Regions from separate parts of the Arthrobacter sp. NPDC080082 genome, predicted to be linked through region 2. Evidence: riboswitches for the same ligand, from Rfam matches in the RefSeq annotation. Region 2 holds a riboswitch; the other holds the start of a gene.
What was found. A riboswitch is a leader RNA that binds a small molecule or an ion and turns the genes downstream of it on or off. The one in region 2 is predicted to bind cyclic di-AMP.

Region 1 (4,206 bases), on a different contig from region 2:
CAGCCGCCTGAGGCTCCCACACCCGCAGCCCTATCGCCCACAGCGCAACCCTGTTGTTTCCGCATATCGGGACGTATCGTTAAGTATCGTTAGCGAACCCCTGGAGGAGAGCATCATGCGTAACTCATACCCGATGGGCGGTTTCGGCGCCCCCAGCTTTGATGGCATGTGGCAGGCCGTCGAGGACCTGCGTTCACGCTTCGAAAAGCGCACCGGCAGCCGCGCCGGCCGCGGCGAGGTCCGCTCGGCCGTACTGGCGCTCCTGGCGGAGCGGCCCATGCACGGCTACCAGATCATCCGCGAGATCGAGGAGCGCAGCAGCGGCAGCTGGAAGCCGAGCGCCGGCTCCGTCTACCCGACCCTGCAGCTGCTGGCCGACGAGGGCCTGATCCGCGCCGAGGAGTCCAACGGGCGGAAGATCTATTCCCTGACGGACGCCGGCCGCGAAGAGGTCTCCGGCGGCACCTCCGCTCCCTGGGAGTCCGCCGACGCGGACCAGGCCCCCGGTTTCGGGGCACTGCCGAAGGCCGGCATCGAGCTGGCCCAGGCCGCATCCCAGGTGGGCCGCACCGGCACGCCGGAGCAGGTCAAGCAGGCCGTGGCCGTGCTGGACGAGGCGCGCCGCCGGCTGTACTCGATCCTGGCCCAGGACTGACGCGGGTGGCGGAGGCTGGCCGGGCCCGGGCGGACCCGGCGGCCGGGACAGGGAGCACCCGCGCCCGCTACCGGAGGATCCTGCGCTTCGCGGCCTGGCACCTCGCCGTGACCTGGTGGCACGAGCTGCTGCTCCCCCGCCTGGGCCTGCGACGGATCACCGAGCGCAGCCGGACCCGACGGATGATCCGCTTCGCCCGGCGCTTCCGCGCCCTGGCCGTGGAGCTGGGCGGCCTGATGATCAAAGTGGGCCAGTTCCTCTCCTCGCGCCTGGACGTCCTCCCGCCGGAGATCACCAGGGAACTCGAGGACCTCCAGGACGAGGTTCCCCCGGTCGCGTTCCCGGCCATCCGGGACCTGGCCGAGGCAGAACTGGGCACACCGCTGGAGAACATCTTCGCCGTCATCGAGGAGACGCCCATCGCCGCGGCGTCCCTCGGGCAGGCGCACCGCGCGACGCTGCTGCCCGCGGCGGCGGAGGATGCCGGCATGAGCGGCGTCGTGGTGAAGGTTCAGCGCCCCGGGATCGAGGCGATCGTCGACGTCGACCTGGCCGCCCTGCGCCGGGTGGGCGGCTGGCTGAGCCACTTCCGGCTGGTCTCGGACCGGGCGGACATGCCCTCCCTGGTGGAGGAGTTCGCCCAGACCAGCCTCGAGGAGGTCGACTACCTGCAGGAGGCGGCCAACTCCGAGCGGTTCGACGCCGACTTCGCCGGCGACGAGCGGGTGGCGGTCCCCCGCGTCGCCTGGGAACGGACCACCCGCCGGGTCCTGACCCTGGAAGACGTCACCGCCATCAAGATCACGGACACGGACGGCCTCCGCGCCACGGGGATAGACCCCGTGGAGGTGGCTCCGCTCTTCGCATCGGTGATGTTCGACCAGCTCTTCACCACCGGGTTCTTCCATGCCGACCCGCACCCGGGGAACATCTTCGTCACCCCGGCCCCCGGCGCCGGAGGGCTGCCCTGGCGGCTGACGTTCATCGATTTCGGCATGATGGGCGAGGTGCCCCCGGGCACCCGGAGCGGGCTGCGGAAGCTGCTCATCGCGGCGGCCGCGCGCGACGGCGGAGGCCTGGTCTCTGCGATCGGCGAGATCGGGGTGCTGCTGCCCACGGCGGATACCGCCGAACTGGAGCGGGCCATGTCCCGGCTGTTCACCCGCTTCGGCGGCATGGGCTTCGCCGAACTGCGCGAGGTGGACCCGCGGGAGTTCCTGGCCTTCGCCAACGAGTTCGGCGAACTGGTCCGCTCGCTGCCGTTTCAGGTCCCGGAGAATTTCCTGCTCATCATCCGGGCGATGTCGCTCACCTCCGGGGTGTGCAGTTCCCTCGACCCGCGCTTCAACCTCTGGGACTCGGTGGAGCCGTACGCGGCACGGCTGCTGCGCGAGGAGCGCGGAAACCTCCTGCAGGACGCCGGCCGCCAGGTCTTCGACGCCGCGGCGGTGGCCTTCCGCCTGCCGCAGCGCCTCGACCGGCTGGCGGCGCGCGCCGAGGAGGGTTCCCTGACCGTGGGCAACCCCCGGCTGGAGCGCCAGGTGGCCCGGCTGGACCGCACCGTGCGCCGCGCGGTGTCCGCCCTCCTCTTCGCCGCCCTGCTGATTGCCGGCGCCATCCTCCGGCACGACGACCCGGTGCTCGGAACGGCACTCCTGGCCGTCTCCGTGCTCCCGCTGCTGCATTCCGCCTGGCCGGGACGCCGCGGACCCTGACCGCCGCTTTGTTCCCTAAGCCCGCCGCTGACGCGGCCCGGCTGCATCTCAAGCCGCCACGCGGAGGCCGGTGACTGCCGTTACTTAATTGTGATTAACCGGCTCGATGCCGTACGGTCGACGGGTGGACCGTCAACGTTGGTCCCAATTCCGTGCGTCGCTGAGCTCTGCCGCGCCCGGGATCCGCTAGATATAAGGCAGAGGCGGGGGACCCAAGTGTCCCGGGTATGGCGTTGGCCTGCCCTCGGGGTGAAGCCGTGGTGTCCCACGGCCGGATGACCTCATCCGAACCCGACAGCTAACTCCGCAGGCGTTGAGAGGTAAACCTTCCATGTCTGCACCCCAGGATCAGACGTGCGCCCCCGCGCGCCGTCGTGACCAGTCCGCTCCCTCCCCCCTTCGACGCACCGCCCTTCGGCTGAAGTCCCCCCGCGTCCTGTCCCTCGCCGCCGCGGCGGCCGTCGCCGTCGTCGGCCTCGGTTCACTCGGCCAGGCCACCCTGAACAGCCTGACCCAGGCGCAGGCGTCGGAGGTCTCCCAGGCCGCCCCCGCCTCCGCCCCGGCCTCGCCGTCGGCAACACCGGCCGCACCGGCCAGCACGGCGGCCGCCGCCCCGGCAACCACCGCGGCCCCCGCACCGGTGCAGGCCGCTCCCCCGGCAGCCGCCCCCGCGCCCGCCGCGGTGCAGGCCGCCCCGGCACCCGCCCTCGCCGTAGCCTCCACCGGCGGCCCCGCTCCCCTGGGTGTCCCCGGCAACTGGTCCCTGGCCTTCAACGACGACTTCAACGGCGCCGGCCTGGATACCAACAAGTGGGCCGCCTGCTGGTTCGCGCCCGGCTGCGGAACTATGAACAAGGTCAGCACCAGCCCCGCCAACGTCTCGGTCAGCAACGGCAACCTGGTCCTGAACCTGGCGTCGGCCACTTCCGGTGCGCTGGTCTCCTCCAACCCCCGCGGCGGCGCCGGCACCGGCTACCAGTTCACCACCGGCTACGTCGAGGCCCGGATCAAGTTCCCCGGCAACGCCAACGGCCTCTACAACTGGCCGGCATTCTGGTCCACCGGCCAGTCCTGGCCCGCCACCGGCGAGAACGACATCGCCGAGGTCCTCAAGGCCAAGATGACGGTCAACTACCACTCCACCAGCGGCGCCCAGAACCAGGGCGGCGTGGGGGGCAACTGGGCCAACGAGTACCACACCTTCGGCCTGCACCGGATGGCCAGCTCCTCGGACGTCTACTTCGACGGCGTCAAGGTCAAGTCCTACCCGACCAACGACGGCAACGCCCCGCAGTACCTGGTCCTGAACGTCGGTGCCTCCTCGACCAACCCGGCCTACGGCCCGGCGTCGCAGGTCCTGGTGGATTACGTCCGCGCCTGGCAGTAGCCCGGACGTACACTGGCTCCCATAACGCCGCGTAAACCACGGAGGAGCCACCATGTGCCGACTGTTCGGGCTCCACGCCGGCGCCCGAACGGTCCGCGCCACGTTTTGGCTGCTCGACGCGCCGGACAGCCTGTCCGTCCAGAGCCGGCGCGAGCCGGACGGGGCGGGCATCGGCACCTTCGACGAGTTCGGACAGCCGCACGTGGCGAAACAGCCGCTCGCGGCGTGGGAGGACCACGCCTTCGCCCGGGAGGCCAGGACGCTGCGGAGCACCACGTTCCTCGCGCATGTCCGCTACGCCAGCACCGGCGCCCACACCGTGGCCAACACCCACCCGTTCGAGCAGGACGGGCGGCTGTTCGCGCACAACGGCGCCTTCGGTGACCTGGACCGGCTGGACGCACGGCTCGCGGAGTTCGGTGTCGCCGACCTGGTCCGGGGGCAGACGG
Region 2 (4,206 bases):
AACATCGGCGGCGGCATCGGCATGCCGATCCTGGCCAGCATCCTCACCGCGCTGTTGATCTGGCGGACCCGGACCTGGCGCCCGCTCATCCTCATCGGCGGGGCGGCCGCCGTCTCCGTCACCGCTACCTCCCTGGGCAAGAAGCTCATCGGACGCACCCGCCCCGACCACGCCGATGCCGTCCCGCCCTACGAAAACTCGCCGTCGTTCCCCAGCGGCCACACCCTGAACACCACCGTGGTGATCTCACTCGTGGTGTACCTCACCTGCCTGCAGGTCCAGCGCACCATCGCCCGGGTGGGATTGATCACGGCCGGGGCGCTCTTCATCATCGCGATGGGCATGAGCCGGGTGTTCCTAGGCCATCACTGGATGACCGACGTGATCTTCGGCTGGGCGCTCGGCCTGGGCTGGGTGGGCATCGTGATCCTGGCGCATCGGCTGTTCCACGTGATCAGGCACCGGGAACGGACCGGCCCGGCGCCCACCTTCGACAACGGCCAGCGCCTGCGCGAGAAGGCGCCGGACGGGCACCACGACGCCGAAACGGCGCATCGTCGCGGGGCGGCGGACGAGGCCGGGACACCCGGCGGGCGGGGGCGGTCCGAAGCGTCCGGATGATAGTTTTGACCCATGCGCACTCTCGTTGTCGACCACCCGCTGGTGGCCCATAAGCTCACCGTTCTGCGGGACAAGAACACCCCGTCACCCGTCTTCCGCCAGCTCACCGAAGAGCTGGTCACGCTGCTGGCGTACGAGGCAACCCGCGACGTCCGCACCGAACCGGTCACCATCGAGACCCCGGTCAGCACCACCATCGGCACGGCCTTCACCAAGCCCACCCCGCTGGTGGTCCCGATCCTCCGCGCCGGCCTCGGCATGCTCGAGGGCATGACCAAGCTGGTCCCCACCGCGGAGGTCGGCTTCCTGGGCATGGCCCGCGACGAGGAAACCCTGGACATCATCACCTACGCCGAGCGGCTCCCCGAGGACCTGACCGACCGTCAGATCTTCGTCCTGGACCCCATGCTGGCCACCGGCGGCACCCTGCGCGAGGCGATCAAGTTCCTCTTCAAGCGCGGCGCCTCCGACGTCACCTGCATCTGCCTGCTGGCCGCCCCCGAGGGCCTGGCCAAGCTGGAGGAAGAGCTCTCCGACGCCAACGTCACGATCGTGTTGGCCTCCATCGACGAGAAGCTGAACGAGAAGTCCTACATCGTCCCCGGCCTGGGCGACGCTGGCGACCGGCTCTACGGCATCGCCGGGTAGCGCGTCCGCTTTCCCTCGGGCCGCTGAACGGGCCGCCCGGGGATACAGCAAAGGCACCGGATCTGACGAGATCCGGTGCCTTTGCTGTATCTGCGCGGGGTGGCGTCAGCCTTGGCGGCTTAGTACCAGTTGTTCGCGTAGTGGAAGTTCAGGGCGCCGCAGGGGGAGCCGTACCGTTCCTGCACGTACTGCAGGCCCCAGTTGATCTGGGTGCGGTAGTTGGTCATGTAGTCCGCGCCGGCGCTGGCCATCTTCTCGGCCGGGAGGGACTGGACCACGCCGTAGGCACCGCTGGACGGGTTGGTGGCCGTGGTCTTCCAGTCCGATTCGCGGGTCCAGAGCTTCATCAGGCACTGCATCTCGCTCGGGGCCCAGCCGTGGGCCGGCAGCTGCGAGGCGGCGTAGGCCTGTGCGCCGGCGGGATCGTCGACGGCCACTGGCTGCGGGGCCGGGGCGGGTGCCGCGGCGGGAGCCGGAGCAGCCGGTGCGGGGGCCGGCGTGGACGGAGCGGGGGTGGACGGAGCCGGGGTCTCGGGGGTGACCTTGGAGGCCTGGGCTTCGACGCTGGCCGGTGCCGTGGCCGGGGTGTAGCTGCCGAGCCGTTCCAGGTCGGAGAGCTGCAGGGCCGGGGCCTGGGTGGCGGTCGCGACCGGGGCGGTGGTGCCGGTGGCCTGGCCTGCGGCGCCGGCGCCCAGCAGCACGGCGGCCGCGGTCAGCGCGACGGCGGTGAGCTTGCCCTTGGAGCCAAAGCTGGCGCGGCCTCGGGTGGCCGAGCCCTGGGCCGGGTCGGCGCGGTGGCGCGCGACGTCGGCCGAGGAGGTGCGTTTAGCGCCTTTTAGGCGCACGGGTGCCTTGTGTTCAGTCATGTTCGCCTCTCAACGCCTACGGAGTTAGCTGTCGGGTTCGGAAGAGAAATCCGGCCGCTCGGATGATCAACGAGTCGGCTTAACCCCAAGGGGTGCATGGATGCAGGTGCCCGGGAACTCTGGGTTCCCCGTCTCTGCCTCAATCCATGGAATCCGGGAAGCGGCAGAGTTTGGCGTCAGACCCGGATATGCGGCCAGATCGATGGCCGCACCATAAAAACGGTACCGGACTTTCTCCCTCATGTCACATTTAGGTAACGCCGCGGTGTGGCTGGTTGCCGATTTGCAGTGGGCGGGTCCTGTGTTTCGGGCCGTTTCGACGGTTCCCTGCATGCCCGACGCTTGGAGACGTCTACGCGGCAGGGAACCGTCGAAACGGCGGACCGTCCGGGGCGGCTACTTCGCCAGCAGGTACACCGTGGTGCCGCCGACGCTCTGGGCGGGGTAGGTGGCCGTCACCCAGTCGGCGATCCTGGCGGCGTCGTCGGATCCGCTTTCGCCCTGCATGGTGCGGCCGGCGATGAAGTAGTGGATCCGGCCTTCGGCGACGTACTGCTGGAACTGCTCGAGAGTGGGTGCGGGGTCGGTGCCGTTGAACCCGCCCACGGCCATCACGGGCAGCTGCGTGGCGAGCTGGTAACCGGCGGCGTTGTTGGACCCGACGACGGCGGCCGCCCAGGTGTAACGGCCGGCGTCCGTTTCGAGGGCATCCACCAAGGCAGACGACGGGGTGGTCGCGCCGAGGAGCCCGCCCATTCCGCCGCCCATGCCCCCGCCCTGGCCGCGGACGGTGCCGTTTGCCCCGTTGCCGTTTGCCCCGTTGCTGTTGGCCCCGGTGCCGTTGGTCGGGCCGAAGGGATTGCCCTGCGCGTTGCCCATGGCTCCGCCCGTGCCGCCGAACATGGCCGGCAGGCCCGCCCGGCCACCCACCGCAGGCCCCGCGCTGACGATCGAGCCGGAGTGCGCGGTGGCGGCGGTGGACAGCGAGTACGCCAGGGGACCGGCGAGGGCCGCGACGACGGCGAGTCCCGCCGTCGTACGTCCCAAGAGCGCCGCTGTCGGGCCGCCAGGGGACAGCGGGCCAGTGGTCCCGGCGGCGGACGCGCCGGCGACCCGGGCCCGGACGGCCGGAACCATCACCCCGACGGCCGCTGCCAGCGCCACGGCCAGCACCAGCCAGCGCAGCCACGGAACGAACGCGGGCGTGCGGCCCAGCAGCTCGAAAGCCATGAAACCGGCCGCGGCCACCGCGGCGGCGAGCGTCCCGGCGGCACCGGGTTGATCCCGCCGCTGCCACAGCAGCACCGACCCCAGACCGGCCAACCCGGCGACCCCCGGGGCCAGCGCCACCATGTAATACGGGTGGATGATGCCGGCCATCAGGCTGAACGTCAGCCCGGTGACTAGCACCCAGCCGCCCCAGACCACCACGGAGGCGCGGACGGCGTCGGTCCGTGGCGCCCGCCGGCCCAGCCACAGCAGCCCAGCCGCCAGCAGCAGCACCGACGGCAGCAGCCAGGCGATCTGCCCGCCGAACTCGCTGTTGAAAAGCCGGAGCAGGCCGGGGGTGCCCCAGCCGTTGCCGCCGCCGACGCTCCCCGTCTCGTCCCCGCTGAGCCGGCCCAGGCCGTTGTAGCCCAGGGTCAGTTCCAGGATGGAGTTGCCCTGCGAGCCGCCGATGTAGGGCCGGTCAGCCGCCGGGGTGAGCTCGACGGCGGCCAGCCACCAGCCGGCCGCCACCACCATCGCCGCTCCCGTGGCGAGCAGGTGCAGCAGCCGCCGGCCCAGGCCGGCGCGTGCGGCGAGCAGGTAGGCCGCGGTGAAGCCCGGGACCACCAGCAGCACCTGCAGCTGCTTGGTCAGGAACCCGAAGCCCAGCAGCACCCCGGCCAGGAGCAGCCAGCGCAGCCGGGCGTCCTGGATGGCGCGCAGCACCGCGTAGGCTGCGGCCGTCATCAGCAGGACCAGCAGGGCATCCGGGTTGTTGAAGCGGAACATCAGCACGGCCACGGGGGTCAGGGCCATCACGGCCCCGGCGATCAGTCCGGCGCGGTGGGCCAGCCGGGCGTCC

Region 1: it holds a riboswitch for cyclic di-AMP, as region 2 does, so the genes downstream of both, AB0O44_RS11870 (glycoside hydrolase family 16 protein) here and AB0O44_RS08735 (hypothetical protein) in region 2, are expected to answer to the same signal.

The regions. Positions count from the first base shown of each region.
Region 1 covers NZ_JBFBKQ010000005.1:170,189-174,394, forward strand. The annotation lists gene AB0O44_RS11855 (polysaccharide deacetylase family protein) at 1-11, shown strand, start outside; gene AB0O44_RS11860 (PadR family transcriptional regulator) at 116-655, shown strand; gene AB0O44_RS11865 (AarF/UbiB family protein) at 661-2,370, shown strand; cyclic di-AMP (ydaO/yuaA leader) riboswitch at 2,545-2,695, shown strand; gene AB0O44_RS11870 (glycoside hydrolase family 16 protein) at 2,702-3,757, shown strand; gene AB0O44_RS11875 (class II glutamine amidotransferase) at 3,810-4,206, shown strand, end outside.
Region 2 covers NZ_JBFBKQ010000003.1:388,764-392,969, forward strand. The annotation lists gene AB0O44_RS08725 (phosphatase PAP2 family protein) at 1-621, shown strand, start outside; gene upp (uracil phosphoribosyltransferase) at 634-1,269, shown strand; gene AB0O44_RS08735 (hypothetical protein) at 1,389-2,135, opposite strand; cyclic di-AMP (ydaO/yuaA leader) riboswitch at 2,134-2,321, opposite strand; gene AB0O44_RS08740 (glycosyltransferase family 39 protein) at 2,532-4,206, opposite strand, start outside.